Regions from separate parts of the Arthrobacter sp. BB-1 genome, predicted to be linked through region 1. Evidence: predicted binding sites of a transcription regulator. Region 1 holds the regulator's gene; the other holds the start of a gene.
The links. Region 1 encodes HrcA, which represses chaperone genes, less so after heat shock. Its sites were predicted from a motif close to TTNGCACTCGNNNNNNNCGAGTGCNAA; they were not measured.
Positions count from the first base shown of each region.

Region 2: the regulator HrcA is predicted to act here: its motif matches at 1,624-1,650, upstream of groES (co-chaperone GroES).

Region 1 covers NZ_VDEV01000019.1:39,605-46,702, forward strand. Annotated here, with positions in the region: gene FHJ30_RS10490 (PhoH family protein) at 1-877, opposite strand, end outside; gene FHJ30_RS10495 (GerMN domain-containing protein) at 1,237-2,184, shown strand; gene FHJ30_RS10500 (16S rRNA (uracil(1498)-N(3))-methyltransferase) at 2,212-3,006, opposite strand; gene dnaJ (molecular chaperone DnaJ) at 3,009-4,136, opposite strand; gene hrcA (heat-inducible transcriptional repressor HrcA) at 4,216-5,229, opposite strand; gene FHJ30_RS10515 (DUF3097 domain-containing protein) at 5,406-6,260, shown strand; gene FHJ30_RS10520 (DUF4870 domain-containing protein) at 6,407-6,829, shown strand; gene hemW (radical SAM family heme chaperone HemW) at 6,911-7,098, opposite strand, start outside.
Region 2 covers NZ_VDEV01000025.1:66,709-73,806, forward strand. Annotated here, with positions in the region: gene groL (chaperonin GroEL) at 1-1,096, opposite strand, end outside; gene groES (co-chaperone GroES) at 1,174-1,467, opposite strand; gene FHJ30_RS14000 (DMT family transporter) at 1,692-2,624, shown strand; gene FHJ30_RS14005 (hypothetical protein) at 2,552-2,929, opposite strand; gene FHJ30_RS14010 (class I SAM-dependent methyltransferase) at 2,984-4,282, shown strand; gene FHJ30_RS14015 (shikimate 5-dehydrogenase) at 4,266-5,063, opposite strand; gene FHJ30_RS14020 (glycoside hydrolase family 3 N-terminal domain-containing protein) at 5,173-6,606, opposite strand; gene FHJ30_RS14030 (glutamate--cysteine ligase) at 6,978-7,098, shown strand, end outside.

The sequences.
Region 1 (7,098 bases):
CCACCTGGGTGACGTCACCGGTGACCACCATCTTGGAGCCAAAGCCAAGCCGAGTCAGGAACATCTTCATCTGCTCGGGCGTGGTGTTCTGCGCCTCGTCAAGGATGATGAAGGCGTCATTGAGCGTCCGTCCGCGCATGTAGGCCAGGGGAGCCACTTCTATGGTGCCGGCCGCCATCAGCCTGGGAATGGACTCCGGGTCCATCATGTCGTGCAGCGCGTCGTAAAGCGGGCGGAGGTAGGGATCGATCTTGTCGCTCAGGGTTCCCGGCAGGAATCCCAGCCGCTCCCCCGCCTCAACTGCCGGACGCGTCAGGATGATCCGGCTGACCTCCTTCTGCTGAAGCGCCTGCACTGCCTTGGCCATGGCCAGGTAGGTCTTGCCGGTTCCGGCCGGGCCGATGCCGAAAATCACGGTGTTGTCGTCGATGGCGTCAACGTAGGTCTTCTGGTTCAGCGTCTTAGGCCGGATCGTCTTCCCGCGGCTGGACAGGATGTCGTGCGTCAGCACGTCCACGGGGTTTTGCAGTGACTGGGTACGCAGGAGGGCCACGAGCTGCTGCAGGACGGCCGGACTGATGACGGTTCCACGGGCCACCAGGCCGCGGACCTCGTGGAGGAGCCGCATGATGCGGGGCACGTCGCTGGCAGGACCGGTGATGGAGAGCTCGTTGCCGCGGACATGGAAATTGACGTGCGGGAACTGTTCCTCGATGAAGCGCAGCGCCTCATCGTGGCTGCCCAGTGACTGGACCATCTGGTCGGAGTTGTCGAAAACAACAACTTCGGTACGGCTGCCGGGGAGAGAGTGGGGAAATTCCCCTGCGGCGCCTTCGCCCGTGTTGAGCCGGCGCTTTCCATTCGCTGATTCAGTCATGGTGATGGCCCGCAGGCCCGTGATCCCCTCAAAGTCCGAAAATAAATGTCCACCGCCGGGCCGGTCACCGCATCCGGTGCGCCTTGCCCAAGCGGTCCCTCCATCTTACGCCAGTACGGCGTCGACACCGGATTGTCCCACTACAAGGACAAGCGTGAACACGCCGTCCGGTACAGGAGGTTGCGTCATTAGGTATCAACTTCATATCGGCCTCATATCGTTCCTGTTGCAGTTGGCTCCAGTGGCGCCGGCACGGCCATTCTGTTCGATGCCCTGTGCCATGCTGGAAATCCAGATTCATTGCTGGAGTACCGCCGCCCGGGGAAGCGGCCCATTCGTGAAAGGACGGGCAAACAAACGTGCCGGAATCTGCTGCGCCCCTGAGGGCAGGACGACGACAGGGCCGTGTCCGCCCTGCGGTCCTCGCGGCTGTTCTGGCAGTGACACCGCTCCTGGCGGGGTGCCTCGCCGAGCCGAATCCTTCACCGAGCGGGCTCCTGAATTCCGGCCCTGCTGCCACCGGCACTGCGCCGTCCACCAGCGCACCGCTCGAAACCACGCAGTCCTCCAACAAGGCGCCGGTGTACTGGATTGGCCGCACCGGCAGCAGCGTGTTCCTCTACCGTGAGTTCAGGGACGTGCCGGAGCAGGAGAACCCCGTGACCCGTGCCCTGCGGGCGATGATGCAGGATAAGCCGCTTGACCCCGACTTCTTCACCCCGTGGCAGAACCCCAGCGAGCTGGCCACCTCGATTTCCGGCAAGGACGTCATCACGGTGGACGTGTCCGAGGACGCGTTCAACAGCAACCTCGACGCCGACATGGCGGCCCGTGCCGTCCAGCAGCTGGTCTACACGGCCACGGCCGCTGCGGCCAGCTCCGGGCTCATCGATTCCGGGCAGCAGATCCGCGTGCGGATCCTGGTGGACGGGCACACAGACTACGTTGCTTTCGGCCACGTCCAGCTGGGCGACCCGATGACGAGGGCCGCGGGCATGGTGGCGCCCGTCTGGGTCATCGATCCGCAGGAAAATGTGGAAATCGCCGGCGGAAGCGTGAAGATCACCGGCCGCAGCACGCTTGCCGGCAGCAAGTTGCGCTGGCAGATCCAGCGGATGGAGGCGGGCGGCACCAAGGCGCCCTTCCTCACCGGAGAAACAACGGCCTCTGCCGAACCGGGACAGGGAGGGCTCTTTACGCTGGCCCTCACGCTCCCTGCGGGCGACTACGAGCTGCGCGTTGCCCAGGCCGGCGCCAGCGGGCAGCCGGATCAGAACGAGGACTCGCGGGCCTTCAAGGTCCGCTAGCCCGCACCCTGCAGCTCCGCTGCCTGCTCAACCGGCAGGTGCGGCGCCAGGGGCCGCCCATCGTCCCAGGACGTCGCTGGCGAGCACGACGGCGGCGGGCCCGGCAGTGGATGAGCGCAGCACATGGGGGCCCAGCAGCGCCGTGACGGCACCTTTGCCGCAGAGGCGGGTGACTTCCCGGGGACTGATGCCGCCTTCCGGTCCAACAAGCAGGAGCACTTCCCGCGGTTCCGTCCCGTTTCCGCCGCCCTGCCATGCTTCCAGCACGGTCCGCAGGGGCCTGACCGCGTCCTCATGCAGGATTATGGCAAGCTGAGCCGTCTCCACGAGGCCGGCCAGCGCGGCCGTGTCGACGGCGGGCCGTACCTCGGGAATCCATGCGCGGCGGGCCTGCTTGGCTGCCGCCGTGACCACGGACTGCCATTTGGCGTGGGCTTTCGCCGCCCGGTCGCCTTTCCACCTGACGATGGACCGCTCGGACTGCCAGGGTATAACGGCGTCGATCCCCAGCTCTGTTGCCGTCTCAATGGCAAGTTCGTCCCTGTCGCCTTTGGCCAGTGCCTGCACCAGCACCAGCCTGGTGCCTGGCTGCGGCTCGACGGACAGGGAGGCGCACTCAACATCCAGCCCGGACGGGGATGCCGCCAGCACCTTTCCGCTCATGCGGGTCCCGGCGCCGTCCACGATGTCAACGGGCTCGCCGGGGGCGATCCGCTTCACCGTGACGGCGTGCCGCGCCTCGGGCCCTTCAAGGACAAAGACCTCCCCCGCCACCATCTGGTCAAGGGAACCGGGAGGGGTGAAAAAGACCGGGTTGCTCACCGCTACAGGTTACCGAGCCGGTCCCGGAGCTTGGCGAACATGCCTCCGCTGGCCGCAAGCTTTCCTTCGGTGATCTGCTCACCGCGGAGTTTGGCAAGCTGCCGCAGGAGGTCCTCCTGTGCAGGGTCGAGTTTCGCGGGGGTTTCGACCTGGAGGTGCACTTTCAGGTCGCCGCGCCCGTAACCGCGGAGGTGGGTCACGCCAAGTCCGCGAAGGGTGATGATCTCGCCGGACTGGGTGCCGGGCTTGACGTCGATTTCCTGCGGCCCGTCGAACGTTTCCAGGCTCACTTCGGTACCCAGGGCTGCCGCCGTCATGGGAATGTGCAGGGTTGCGTGGAGGTCGTCGTTGTCCCGGACATACGTGGCGTCGTTGTTTACGCGGATCTCGACGTAGAGGTCGCCGGCAGGGCCGCCGGCAGGACCTGCTTCGCCCTGGCCCGAGAGCTGGATGCGGGTTCCGGTGGCCACGCCGGCTGGAACCTTGATGGTCAGTGAACGACGGCTGCGGATGCGTCCTTGGCCGCTGCACTCGTTGCAGGGGTCCTTGATGACGGTGCCGAAGCCTTCGCAGGTTCCGCACGGGGCGGCGGTCATGACCTGTCCCAGGATGGACCGGACTGCGCGCTGGACCTGGCCGCTGCCGCCGCAGATGTCGCAGCGTTCCGGGTGGGTTCCCGGCTGGCAGCACGAACCGTCGCAGGTGGGGCACATAACGGCTGTGTCCACTTCCAGTTTCTTATTGACGCCGAAAACAGCGTCACGCAGTTCAATGCGGACACTGATGAGGGCGTCCTGGCCGCGCCTGACGCGGGAAGCCGGGCCGGTGCTTCCGCCGGCACCGAAGAAGGTGTCGAAAATGTCCTGGAACGCGAAGCCCTGGCCGGCGTATCCGCCTCCGCCGAAGCCGTTGTCCGTGCCGTTTTCGTTGCCGGTGGTGTCATAGACGCGGCGCTTCTGCGGGTCAGAGAGAACCTCGTAGGCGTGGGTCACGGCCTTGAAGCGGTCCGACGCGTCCTCACCCGGGTTGACGTCCGGGTGGAGGGTGCGCGCCAGTTTGCGGTAGGCCTTCTTGATCTCTTCTCCCGTGGCCTCCGGTGAGACTCCAAGGACGTCGTAGTGGCTGCTCAAAGTTCGTATCTCTTCCTTGTTGTACTGCCTGCAGTTGGACTGCGGAAAATGCTCTGCCTGCCCGGGGAACCGGAAAACGTCAGGGGCCCAGGATCCGCGAAAGGTACCGGGCGACGGCCCTGACGGCGGCCATGGTGGTGGGATAGTCCATCCTGGTTGGCCCCAGGACGCCGATTTTGGCAACGTGGTCCGGACCGTACCCTGTTGCAACCACGGATGCCTCGGCCAGGCCGTCGTAGGGATTCTCGCGGCCGATGCTGACAGCCACTCCGCGGTGGTCCTGCGCCATTTCGCTCAGCAGGCGGAGCATGACCACCTGCTCCTCAAGCGCTTCGAGGACCGGACCGATGCTGAGCGGAAAGTCCACGTTGGACCGCGCAAGGTTGGCTGTGCCCGCCATGACCATGCGGTCCTCCCTGCTGCTCTGGGCCAGTCCCTCGAGGCCGACGGCGAGGGCATGGGCGGCCTGCCTTTGGCTCGGGGCCGCTGTGGCCACCACCGCCGGCAGGGACTGGGCGAGCTGGCTCAGCGGCGTGCCGGCAAGGGATCCGAGGAACCGTGCCCGCAGGCTGGCGAGGGCGTCATCCGCCAGGTCCTGGCCGACGTCGATAACGCGCTGCTCCACCTTGCCGCTGTTGGCGATCAGCACCACCAGCACCTTCCGCGGTGCAAGGAGGACGAACTCGATATGGCGGACCAGTGCCCGGCTCAGGTGCGGGTACTGGACCACCGCGACCTGGTTGGTCAGCTGCGACAGCAGCCGGACGGTGCGGTCAAGGACGTCGTCAAGGTCGTCCGATCCTTCCAGCAGTGACTGGATGGCCCTCCGTTCCGCCTGGGACAGCGGTTTGACTGCAGAGATCTGGTCCACGAACAGCCGGTAACCCTTGTCTGTGGGGATACGCCCGGCGCTGGTGTGCGGAGCGGTGATCAGGCCCTCTTCCTCCAGGGCGGCCATATCGTTCCTGATCGTCGCGCTGGACACACCGAGATGGTGCCGCTCCACCAGGGCCTTGGACCCGACGGGTTCCCGGGAGTGGACGTAGTCCTCCACGATTGCACGCAGCACTTCGAGTTTGCGTGGCTCGCTCACACTCCACCTCCATCCAGGGTTCGGGGCGGCAGCACCGCCCGCGCTGTGCCACCTCAAGGGTTAGCACTCGACATGCCTAAGTGCTAACAGTCTATTATGCCTCCCCCCGTTGCTAGCATTGGTACCGCTCCGGGCGAAATTCCGGACCTGTACCGAACGCTAGGCGGAGTGAAACCATGCAGTACCAGAACTGGGGCCCGCGGGACTTGTCCGCTCCCGCAAAGACTGAACTGCCCGAGGTGCCCGTTGAACGGGGAATGGTGCTCGAGGACGTCCAGTCCGGCTGGGTGGGTGCCGTGACCCGCGTCGAAAAATCCGGCGGAATGCATGTGGTTGCCCTGGAGGACAGGCGCGGAAAGTCCAGGTCTTTCCGCTTGGGCTTCGGATTCCTTCTCGAAGGGCGGGCCATCAAGCTCCTGCCCCCGGCCCCGCGGCAGGCAGCCGGTGCCGTTGCCGGGCCCGGCCGGACGGCTTCCGGGTCAGTCCGGGTTGCCGGCCAGCGGGCGCAGGTGGCCAAAGCCAGCCGCATCTGGGTGGAGGGAAAGCACGACGCGGAACTGGTGGAAAAGGTCTGGGGAGATGACCTGCGCGTGGAGGGCATCGTCGTCGAACCCCTCCACGGCATTGATGACCTCGCGGCGGCAGTCGCAGGGTTCAGGCCCGGACCCGGCAGGCGGCTGGGTGTCCTGGTGGACCACCTCGTGCCGGACTCCAAGGAATCACGCATAGCCGACGCCGTTATGGCCTCGCCGGGTGCCGCGGGGAACGTCCTGATTGTGGGGCACCCCTATGTGGACGTGTGGCAGGCCATCCGGCCCGCTGTCCTGGGCATTGAGCAGTGGCCAGTGGTGCCGCGCGGGCAGGACTGGAAGACCGGCATCCTCGCAGCGTTCGGCTGGCCCCATGCCACCAAAGAGGACATCGGACTCGGCTGGCAGAAACTCCTCGGCGCCGTCCGCACCTACGCAGACCTTGAAGCCTCGCTGTTGGGGAGGGTTGAGGAAGTCATCGACTTCCTCACCGTTCCCTGAGGGCGCTCCACCCCGGCGCGCGCATTCCGGCGCCGATACCGGGCAGTACCAAGTATTCTTGGTACTGCGGATCCTGCAACAATGCAGGCCTGCGCACCAAGTAAGCATTCTTGGCCGGCACCATTGCACTTCAGAAGGAACAGACTGTGGCAGAAAACGCACGCGATCACAGGGACACCCAGGGCGGCCAGGGCCGTTCGGAGTACCACGGCGTTCCCGCGAATGCGCTGCCCCTCACAGCCAGCGAAGACCGCCAATGGGCCACGATGGCCCACTTTGGGGGCATCCTGGGCTGTGTTCCGTCGCTGCTGATCTACCTGATCTTCCGGGACCGGGGGCCTTTCACCGCCCAGGAATCCAAGGAAGCCCTGAACTTCAGCCTGCCGCCCACCATCGCTGCCCTGGTTGCGAACATCCTGGTGGTCTTCGTTCCCGTGATCGGCAACGTCTTTGCCGTCATAGCCACCCTCATCTGGATTGCCCTGACCTGCTTCTCGGTGGCGGCCGGCATCCATGTCAACCGTGGACAGCCGCACCGGTACCAGTACAACCTGCGCTGGATCAAGTAACTCCACCCCGGCCCCGCAAGGCCGCACCGGCTCCACGGCCAGGGAACGCTGCGGGCGCGGGCCCGCGTTGCTTTGTGCCGATCAGTCCGGGAGGACCCGGCGCACCACCGCGTCTGCCAGCAGCCTCCCTTTGAGCGTGAGGACCAGCCTTCCCTTGAAAGCGGCGGCAGGATCCACGAGGCCGTCCGCGATCAGTCCGGCCACCTCGTGCCGTCCCGCCTGGCCCAGTGACCACACGTCGAGGCCGGACTGGAGACGGGCCTCGAGCA
Region 2 (7,098 bases), on a different contig from region 1:
GGCGCTCCTGGAGCTTTTCACGGTCCCAGTCGGAGTCGGTGCGGGTCAGCTCGGCGCGGAGCTGGGCGACTCGTGCTGCCACGTCTTCGGCCGAACCTGCGCCGTCGACGATGGTGGTGTTGTCCTTGGTTACCGTGATGCGGCGGGCGGTACCCAGCACCTCAAGGCCGACGGTGTCCAGGCTGAGGCCCAGTTCCGGGGAGACAACCTGCGCACCGGTGAGGGTGGCGATGTCCTGCAGCATGGCCTTGCGGCGGTCGCCGAAGCCGGGAGCCTTGACGGCCACGACGTTCAGGGTGCCGCGGATGCGGTTGACGATCAGCGTGGACAGGGCCTCACCGTCGATGTCTTCAGCGATGATGAACAGCGGCTTGGAGCTCTGCAGGGCCTTTTCCAGCAGCGGCAGGAATTCCTGCACCGCGGAGATTTTGCCCTGGTTGATCAGGATGAGGGCATCCTCAAGGACTGCTTCCTGGCGTTCCGCGTCGGTGACGAAGTACGGGGACAGGTAGCCCTTGTCGAACTGCATGCCCTCGGTGAGGACCAGTTCGGTCTGGGTGGTGGAGGACTCCTCGATGGTGATCACACCATCCTTGCCCACCTTGCCGAAGGCCTCGGCGAGGAGCTCGCCGATCTCGTCGCTCTGGGCGGAGATTGCTGCAACGTTGGCCACCTGGGTGCCTTCAACGGGGCGGGCGTTCTCCAGCAGGCGTGCTGCAACGGCTTCAACGGAAACCTCGATGCCCCGCTTGATCTGGCCGGGAGCAGCGCCTGCCGCTACGTTGCGCAGGCCTTCCTTGACCAGGGCCTGCGCCAGGACGGTTGCCGTGGTGGTGCCGTCACCGGCAACATCGTTGGTCTTGGTGGCCACTTCCTTGGCCAGCTGCGCGCCAAGGTTCTCGTAGGGGTCGTCCAGTTCCACTTCGCGGGCGATGGTGACGCCGTCGTTCGTGATGGTGGGAGCGCCCCACTTCTTGTCCAGGACGACGTTGCGGCCGCGGGGGCCGAGCGTCACCTTGACGGTGTTGGCGAGCTTATCGATGCCGGCTTCAAGAGACCGGCGGGCAGCGTCATTAAACGCAAGCTGCTTTGCCATGGTTTTGTCCTTTCAAGACAGAACCCCGCGCAGCTGACCAGCAGAATGCAAGACCAGCGGCACGGGGATCCGGGGAGTTACTTTACGACGATCGCCAGGACGTCGCGGGCGGACAGCACGAGGTACTCGGTGCCGCCGGTCTTGACTTCGGTTCCGCCGTACTTGGAGTAGATAACGACGTCGCCGACGGCTACGTCGACAGGAACGCGGTTGCCGTCTTCGAAGCGGCCGGGGCCTACAGCAACAACTTCGCCTTCCTGGGGCTTCTCCTGCGCGGAGTCCGGGATGACCAGGCCGGAAGCCGTGGTCTGCTCGGCTTCGAGCGGGCGGACAACAATACGATCCTCAAGAGGCTTAATAGAGACCGACACTCGGACCTCTCCTTTTCGTCAGCAAATTCGTGGACTGGAAAGCATTCCGCCGTGGCTGGCAAACCGTCGTCGCGGTGCCGGCAGCAGCCTGGCTGGCAGCTCTTCATGTATTAGCACCCTCCTAGGGAGAGTGCTAATGAAGACTCTATGTAAGGGTTAGCACTCGGTCAAGGCGAGTGCCAGCATTTCGTCACGGGCGGACACCATCCATGTACATTTGACCGGTGCGAGCAGCCCTGTACCTGACCCTTGCCACCCTCTTCTGGGCGGGCAACTTCGTTGTAGGGCAGGCCGCCATGGAAACCATGCAGCCGCTCCAGTTGACCTTCTGGCGCTGGGCCCTGGCTGCCGTGCCGCTGCTGGTCCTTGCCCAGGCCGTTGACCGGCCCGACTGGCGCGCTGTCCTGCGCCGCTGGCGCATGCTCCTGCTCCTGAGCTGCCTGGGCATGAGCGCCTACACACTGCTGCTCTACAGCGCACTGGGGCACACCTCGGCCCTGAACGCTTCCCTGGTGACTGCCGCGAACCCGGCCCTGATCATGGTCCTGGCCGCCATCCTGCTCCGGGACAGGCCGGGCCCGCTGAGCTGGGTGGGCGTTGCCCTGGGCCTGGCAGGGGTCCTGCTGGTCCTCACCGGCGGCAACCTGCAGCGGCTGCTGACTTTCTCCATCGACGCCGGTGAATTGCTGATCGTTGCGGCCATCACCGTCTGGGGTTTTTACACCATCACTGCGCGCAGGCTGTCCGTCCCGGCGATTACGTCTACCGCGGTGCAGGTGGCCATGGCGGCCGTTGTCCTGGTCCCCTTTGCGGTGGCAGCGGGAGCCGGGCTGCCGGCCACTCCCTCGGAGGGCTGGTCGCTGGCGTACATCGCCCTGTTCCCCTCGCTGGGTTCCTACCTGCTCTGGAACCTGGCCCTCAAGCGCACCACGGCTGCCAACGCCGGCAACTACCTGAACCTCATCGCAGTGTTTACCGCCATCATCACCATTACCTTGGGGCAGCCCATCACCGTCCCCCAGGTCCTGGGCGGCATCCTGGTTATTTCAGGCGTCCTGCTCACCAGTGCGGGCAGCAAGCCACCTCAGCGGCCCAGGTCGTCGAAGTCGACGTCCTCTCCGCCGTCGGCCTCCCCCGGGGAATTCCGCCCCCGGTAGAGGAGGAAGGCAGAAGCCAGGGCAGTCAACAGGGATGCGACAAGGAAGACGACGCTGCCGGCCCGGGCACCGTCGTAAAGCCCGCGGATATCCCGGGCCTCCTGGGTGTCGTCCTGGATGTTGTTGCCGCCCACCGAGTAGACCGTGGCGTTGAAGGTGTCCAGGAAGAAAATGACCACCAGGAGCGCGAGGCACACCACGGCCACCACCGAACTGGCGATCAGTGCCGGCCGGGCAAACCTCGCCAGCCCGCCGTCCCCGGGTTGGGGCTGACGGGACTGCTGGGGACCTGCACTCTGGTTCATGGCTTCAACACTATCGGCATCGCGGCGTGCCGCTCCTCCACTAGGCTGGAACCCATGGCTCACGCTCCCCAGGACCAGATTGCACCGCTGCTCACCCCTGAAGGCTGGGAGCTCCTGGCGTCCCTGGGCCCCTACCAGGAGGAGAAATCCTTCGAGCTGAACTCCGCCCTCCGCAAGGCAGGCCACTCCGCCGAACTGGTTTCCGCCGTCCTCACCCAGTCCAGGCTCCGCACCAAGGCCGCCGCGAAATTCGGTGAGTTCGCCCGCAGCATGCTGTTCACCCAGGCGGGGCTGGAACAGGCAACCCGGCTGAACGTCGCCGCCCGCCACGCCCAGCGGTTCGCCGAGGCCGGCATCCGCCACGTGGCGGACCTCGGCTGCGGCCTCGCTGCGGACTCGCTGGCGCTGGCATCGATGGACATCAACGTCACCGCCGTCGAGATGGACGAGACGACGGCGGCCTGCGCCACGGTGAACCTCATTCCGTTCCCCAACGCCACAGTGGTCCACGCGGACGCCACGGCTGTGCCGCTGGACGGGGTCGACGGCGTCTGGCTGGATCCCGCGCGCCGCGTCACCTCCAGTTCGGGGACCAAACGGATTTGGGACCCGGAAGCATTCTCTCCGCCGTTGTCCTTCGTGGAGAAGCTGGCGGCGTCCGGGCTGGCCGTGGGCGTCAAGATGGGGCCCGGCATGCCGCATGAGTCCGTTCCGCCCGGCTGTGAGGCGCAGTGGGTTTCGGTAGCCGGCGACGTCACCGAGGTGGCGCTGTGGTTCAACGCGGTGCGCCGGCCCGGAGTCCGCCGGGCTGCGCTGGTGCTCGGCGCCCAGGGCGCGGCCGAGCTGACCAGCGGCGAGGACTTCGGGGCGGGGCCAGCGGCACCGGTGGGGCCGGTGGAGGGATACCTGTACGAACCGGACGGCGCCGTGATCCGGGCCGGCCTGGTGGCCGACGTCGCACTGCAGCTGGACGGGCACCTGGTGGATGAGCACATCGCCTACATCTGCGCCCCGCGCCTGGTGGACACCCCGTTCGCACGCGCCTACAAGGTCCTGGACGTGATGCCGTACAACGTGAAGGCGCTGAAGGCCTGGGTGAAGGCGGAGGGCATCGGCGTGCTGGACATCAAGAAGCGCGGCACCGCCGTCACACCCGAAGAACTGCGCAAGCAGTTGCTGCCCGCAGGGAAGAACCCAGCCGGGAAGAATGCAGGGGGGAAAGCAGCTGGCAAGAAGGCCGGGGCCAAAACAGCCACCCTGGTCCTGACCCGCATCGGGGAGGACCGGGTGGCCATCGTGGTGGAGCCGGTGCAGGGCACTGCCGGCGAAGAAACGGCTACTGCGCGCGCATGAACTCCTCGGCGGCACGCACCTGCCCGGCGGTGGGCCGGACGCCGGTGTAGAGCACAAACTGCTCCAGCGCCTGGATGGTGGCCACTTCCGCACCCGTAATTACCGGCTTACCTGCCGCCCGTGCTGCCTTGACCAGTGGCGTCTCGGCAGGCAGCGCAACGACGTCGAACACCACGCGGGCGGCGGCGATCGCTTCCTGCGGAAAGGCGAGCGACTCAGCCTCCGGCCCTCCGGCCATGCCGATGGGGGTGACGTTGATGATCAGGTCCGCCGTTCCGCCGTCGAGCGCTGCCCGCCATTGGAAGCCGTACTGTTCGGCGAGCGCCCGGCCCGTGCTTTCGTTCCGCGCGAGGACAGTGACGTCGGTGAAGCCGGCGTCGCGCAGCGCCGCGACGGTCGCCTTGGCCATCCCGCCAGCGCCCTGGACCAGGACGGAGTAGCCGGTGGGCACCTTGTTGGTGGCCAGAAGCTGTTCGATTGCCGTGTAGTCGGTGTTGTAGGCCTTGAGGTGCCCGTCCGTGTTCACAATGGTGTTCACGGAGTCGATGGCCTTCGCGGAAGGGTCCATCTCGTCCACGAGGGCGATCACGTCTTCCTTGTACGGCATCGAGATGGCACAGCCGCGGATGCCCAGGCCGCGGACCCCGGCGATTGCCTGTTCCAGGTTGGTGGGGGCGAACGCCTTGTAGATCCAGTTGAGGTTCAGCTGCTCATACAGGTGGTTGTGGAAGCGGGTCCCGTTGTTGCTGGGCCGGGCCGAGAGCGAGATGCAGAGGGTCATGTCTTTATTCAGAATGGGCACCCCACCATTTAACCCGCTCCCTCCCAACTGGGTAGCGCCAAGTGTCGTTTTGGGGGTTCAAAACGACACTTAGCGCTACTTAGTTGGGCTAGGGGCAGCCGGTTCCCGCGGGGAAGCTTCCGACGGCGGCGGGCAGCTTCCCGGGGGCGGGCGCCTTTCCTGCCAGGACGGCGGCCAGGGCGTCGAAGGCGCCATCGCTGCGGCCATAGAGGGCCATCTTCACCGGAGCGGCCGAGTCCTGCAGCGGCCAGGGAGCATCGAGGGCGACGGCGATGTCCCCTTCCGCCCCGCGCCCGCCGTAGCCGATCAGGGTGACCAGCGGCCCGGAGCCCACGGACAGTCCGGCCCGGGCGGCAGCAGCTTCAAACCGGGCCCTGTCCGCCGGCCCACCGCCGGCCACCCGCACCGCCCCCGGCACCAGCGGGCCGGTGCACGGTCCGGAGAGCATGGTGACTGCAGCGGCCGAAACCCGGGCTGAGAGGGATCCCCCGCTTCCCGCCGGCGCACCGGTTGCCGCAGCAGTCCGGCCGTGCCACGCCATCATGGTGGCCACCCGCCGGGCGGCTTCATCCAGCCGTTCAGCCGGCAGGCTGCCGGATGCAACGGCCTGGACAATGGCCGCATGCGCCTGCGCCACGTCGGCCGGCATGAGCAGGAGGTCCGCACCGGCGGCGAGGGCCATCACTGCGGCCGTTCCGCCGGGGTACTGCTTGGTCACCGCGCCCATGTTCAGGGCGTCCGTCACCGCCACCCCTTTGAAGCCCAGGCCCCGCAGCGCCGCGTACGTGGGTCCCGAGAGCGACGCCGGGACGCCGGGTTCCAGCACCGGGACGGCGATGTGTCCGGTCATCACCATCGGCGAACCGGCGGCGACGGCGGCCTCGAACGGCTTCCAGTCGCGGCCGCTGAGTTCCGCAACGGACGCGGGCTGCACGGGGAGGCCCACGTGGGAATCAACGGCCACCGAGCCGTGCCCCGGGAAGTGCTTGACGGCCGGCAGGACTCCAGCGGCGAGCATCCCCTGGGCGAACGCGACGCCGAGGGAGGCGGCAGCGCCCGGGTCCGAGGACATGGACCTGGCACCGATGGTGGGGTCCTTCGGGCCGATGGTGACGTCCGTATCGGGAGCGAAATCCACGTTGAACCCCAGCGGCACAAGCTCAGCCGCCAACCCCTGCCCTGCCTCCTTGGCCAGCGGCGCGCTCCCGGCTGCCCCGTAGCTCATGGGCGTGGGCCATTCCGTCAGGGGCGGCCCCAGCCTGGCAACCTGGCCGCCTTCCTGGTCCACCGCGATGATCCCGGGCCAGGGGCGGCCGCTGGCGGCCGCAGCCTGGGCCAGCCGCTGGTTGATCGCAGCCATGCCGGGCACGTCCATCCTGCCCTGGGGGTCGAGCGGAACGTTGTCGCCCATGATGATGGACCCGGCAAGGTGCAGGCGCTCGATGGCGGCAGCGTGGGCCTCCACCTCCCTGCCCTTGAAGAACGGCAGGAGGACCTGCCCCGCTTTCTCTTCGGTGGTCATCGCGGCCACGGCGGCGGCCTTGTCCGCGTCGCGCTGCTGGGGACCCCAACCCAGTGGCCTGGCACCCGGATCAGGTGCCGGCGAGGAGGTGGCGGGCGCCGTCGTCGTACCCGTAGGGGTGGGCGGGGCTGGAGCGGAAGGGGCCGATGACGGGACGGGCCCGGGTGCGGCCATACAGGACGCCAGGGCTACTGCGGCAGAGGCTGCCGCCAGGAGTGGGAGGGTTTTGTTAGGACTGTCACGCAGGTGTTGGAACAAGGCCATCAATACGATGCTACCCCTGCACTAGACTTGAACCACCCGTTCGCCTGCCGGCAACAGCCTGTCAGTGACGGCGTGAGCCAGCGGCAAACAGGACAGTTAGGAAATGCGTGAAGATCGATTTCGCCCCCTCAAGGCAGTCAACCCTGGGCGTTGAATGGGAACTCGCGCTGGTGGACGGCAGGACAGGCGAACTCGCATCCGTTGCCAATGAGGTGCTCCGCGGCGTTG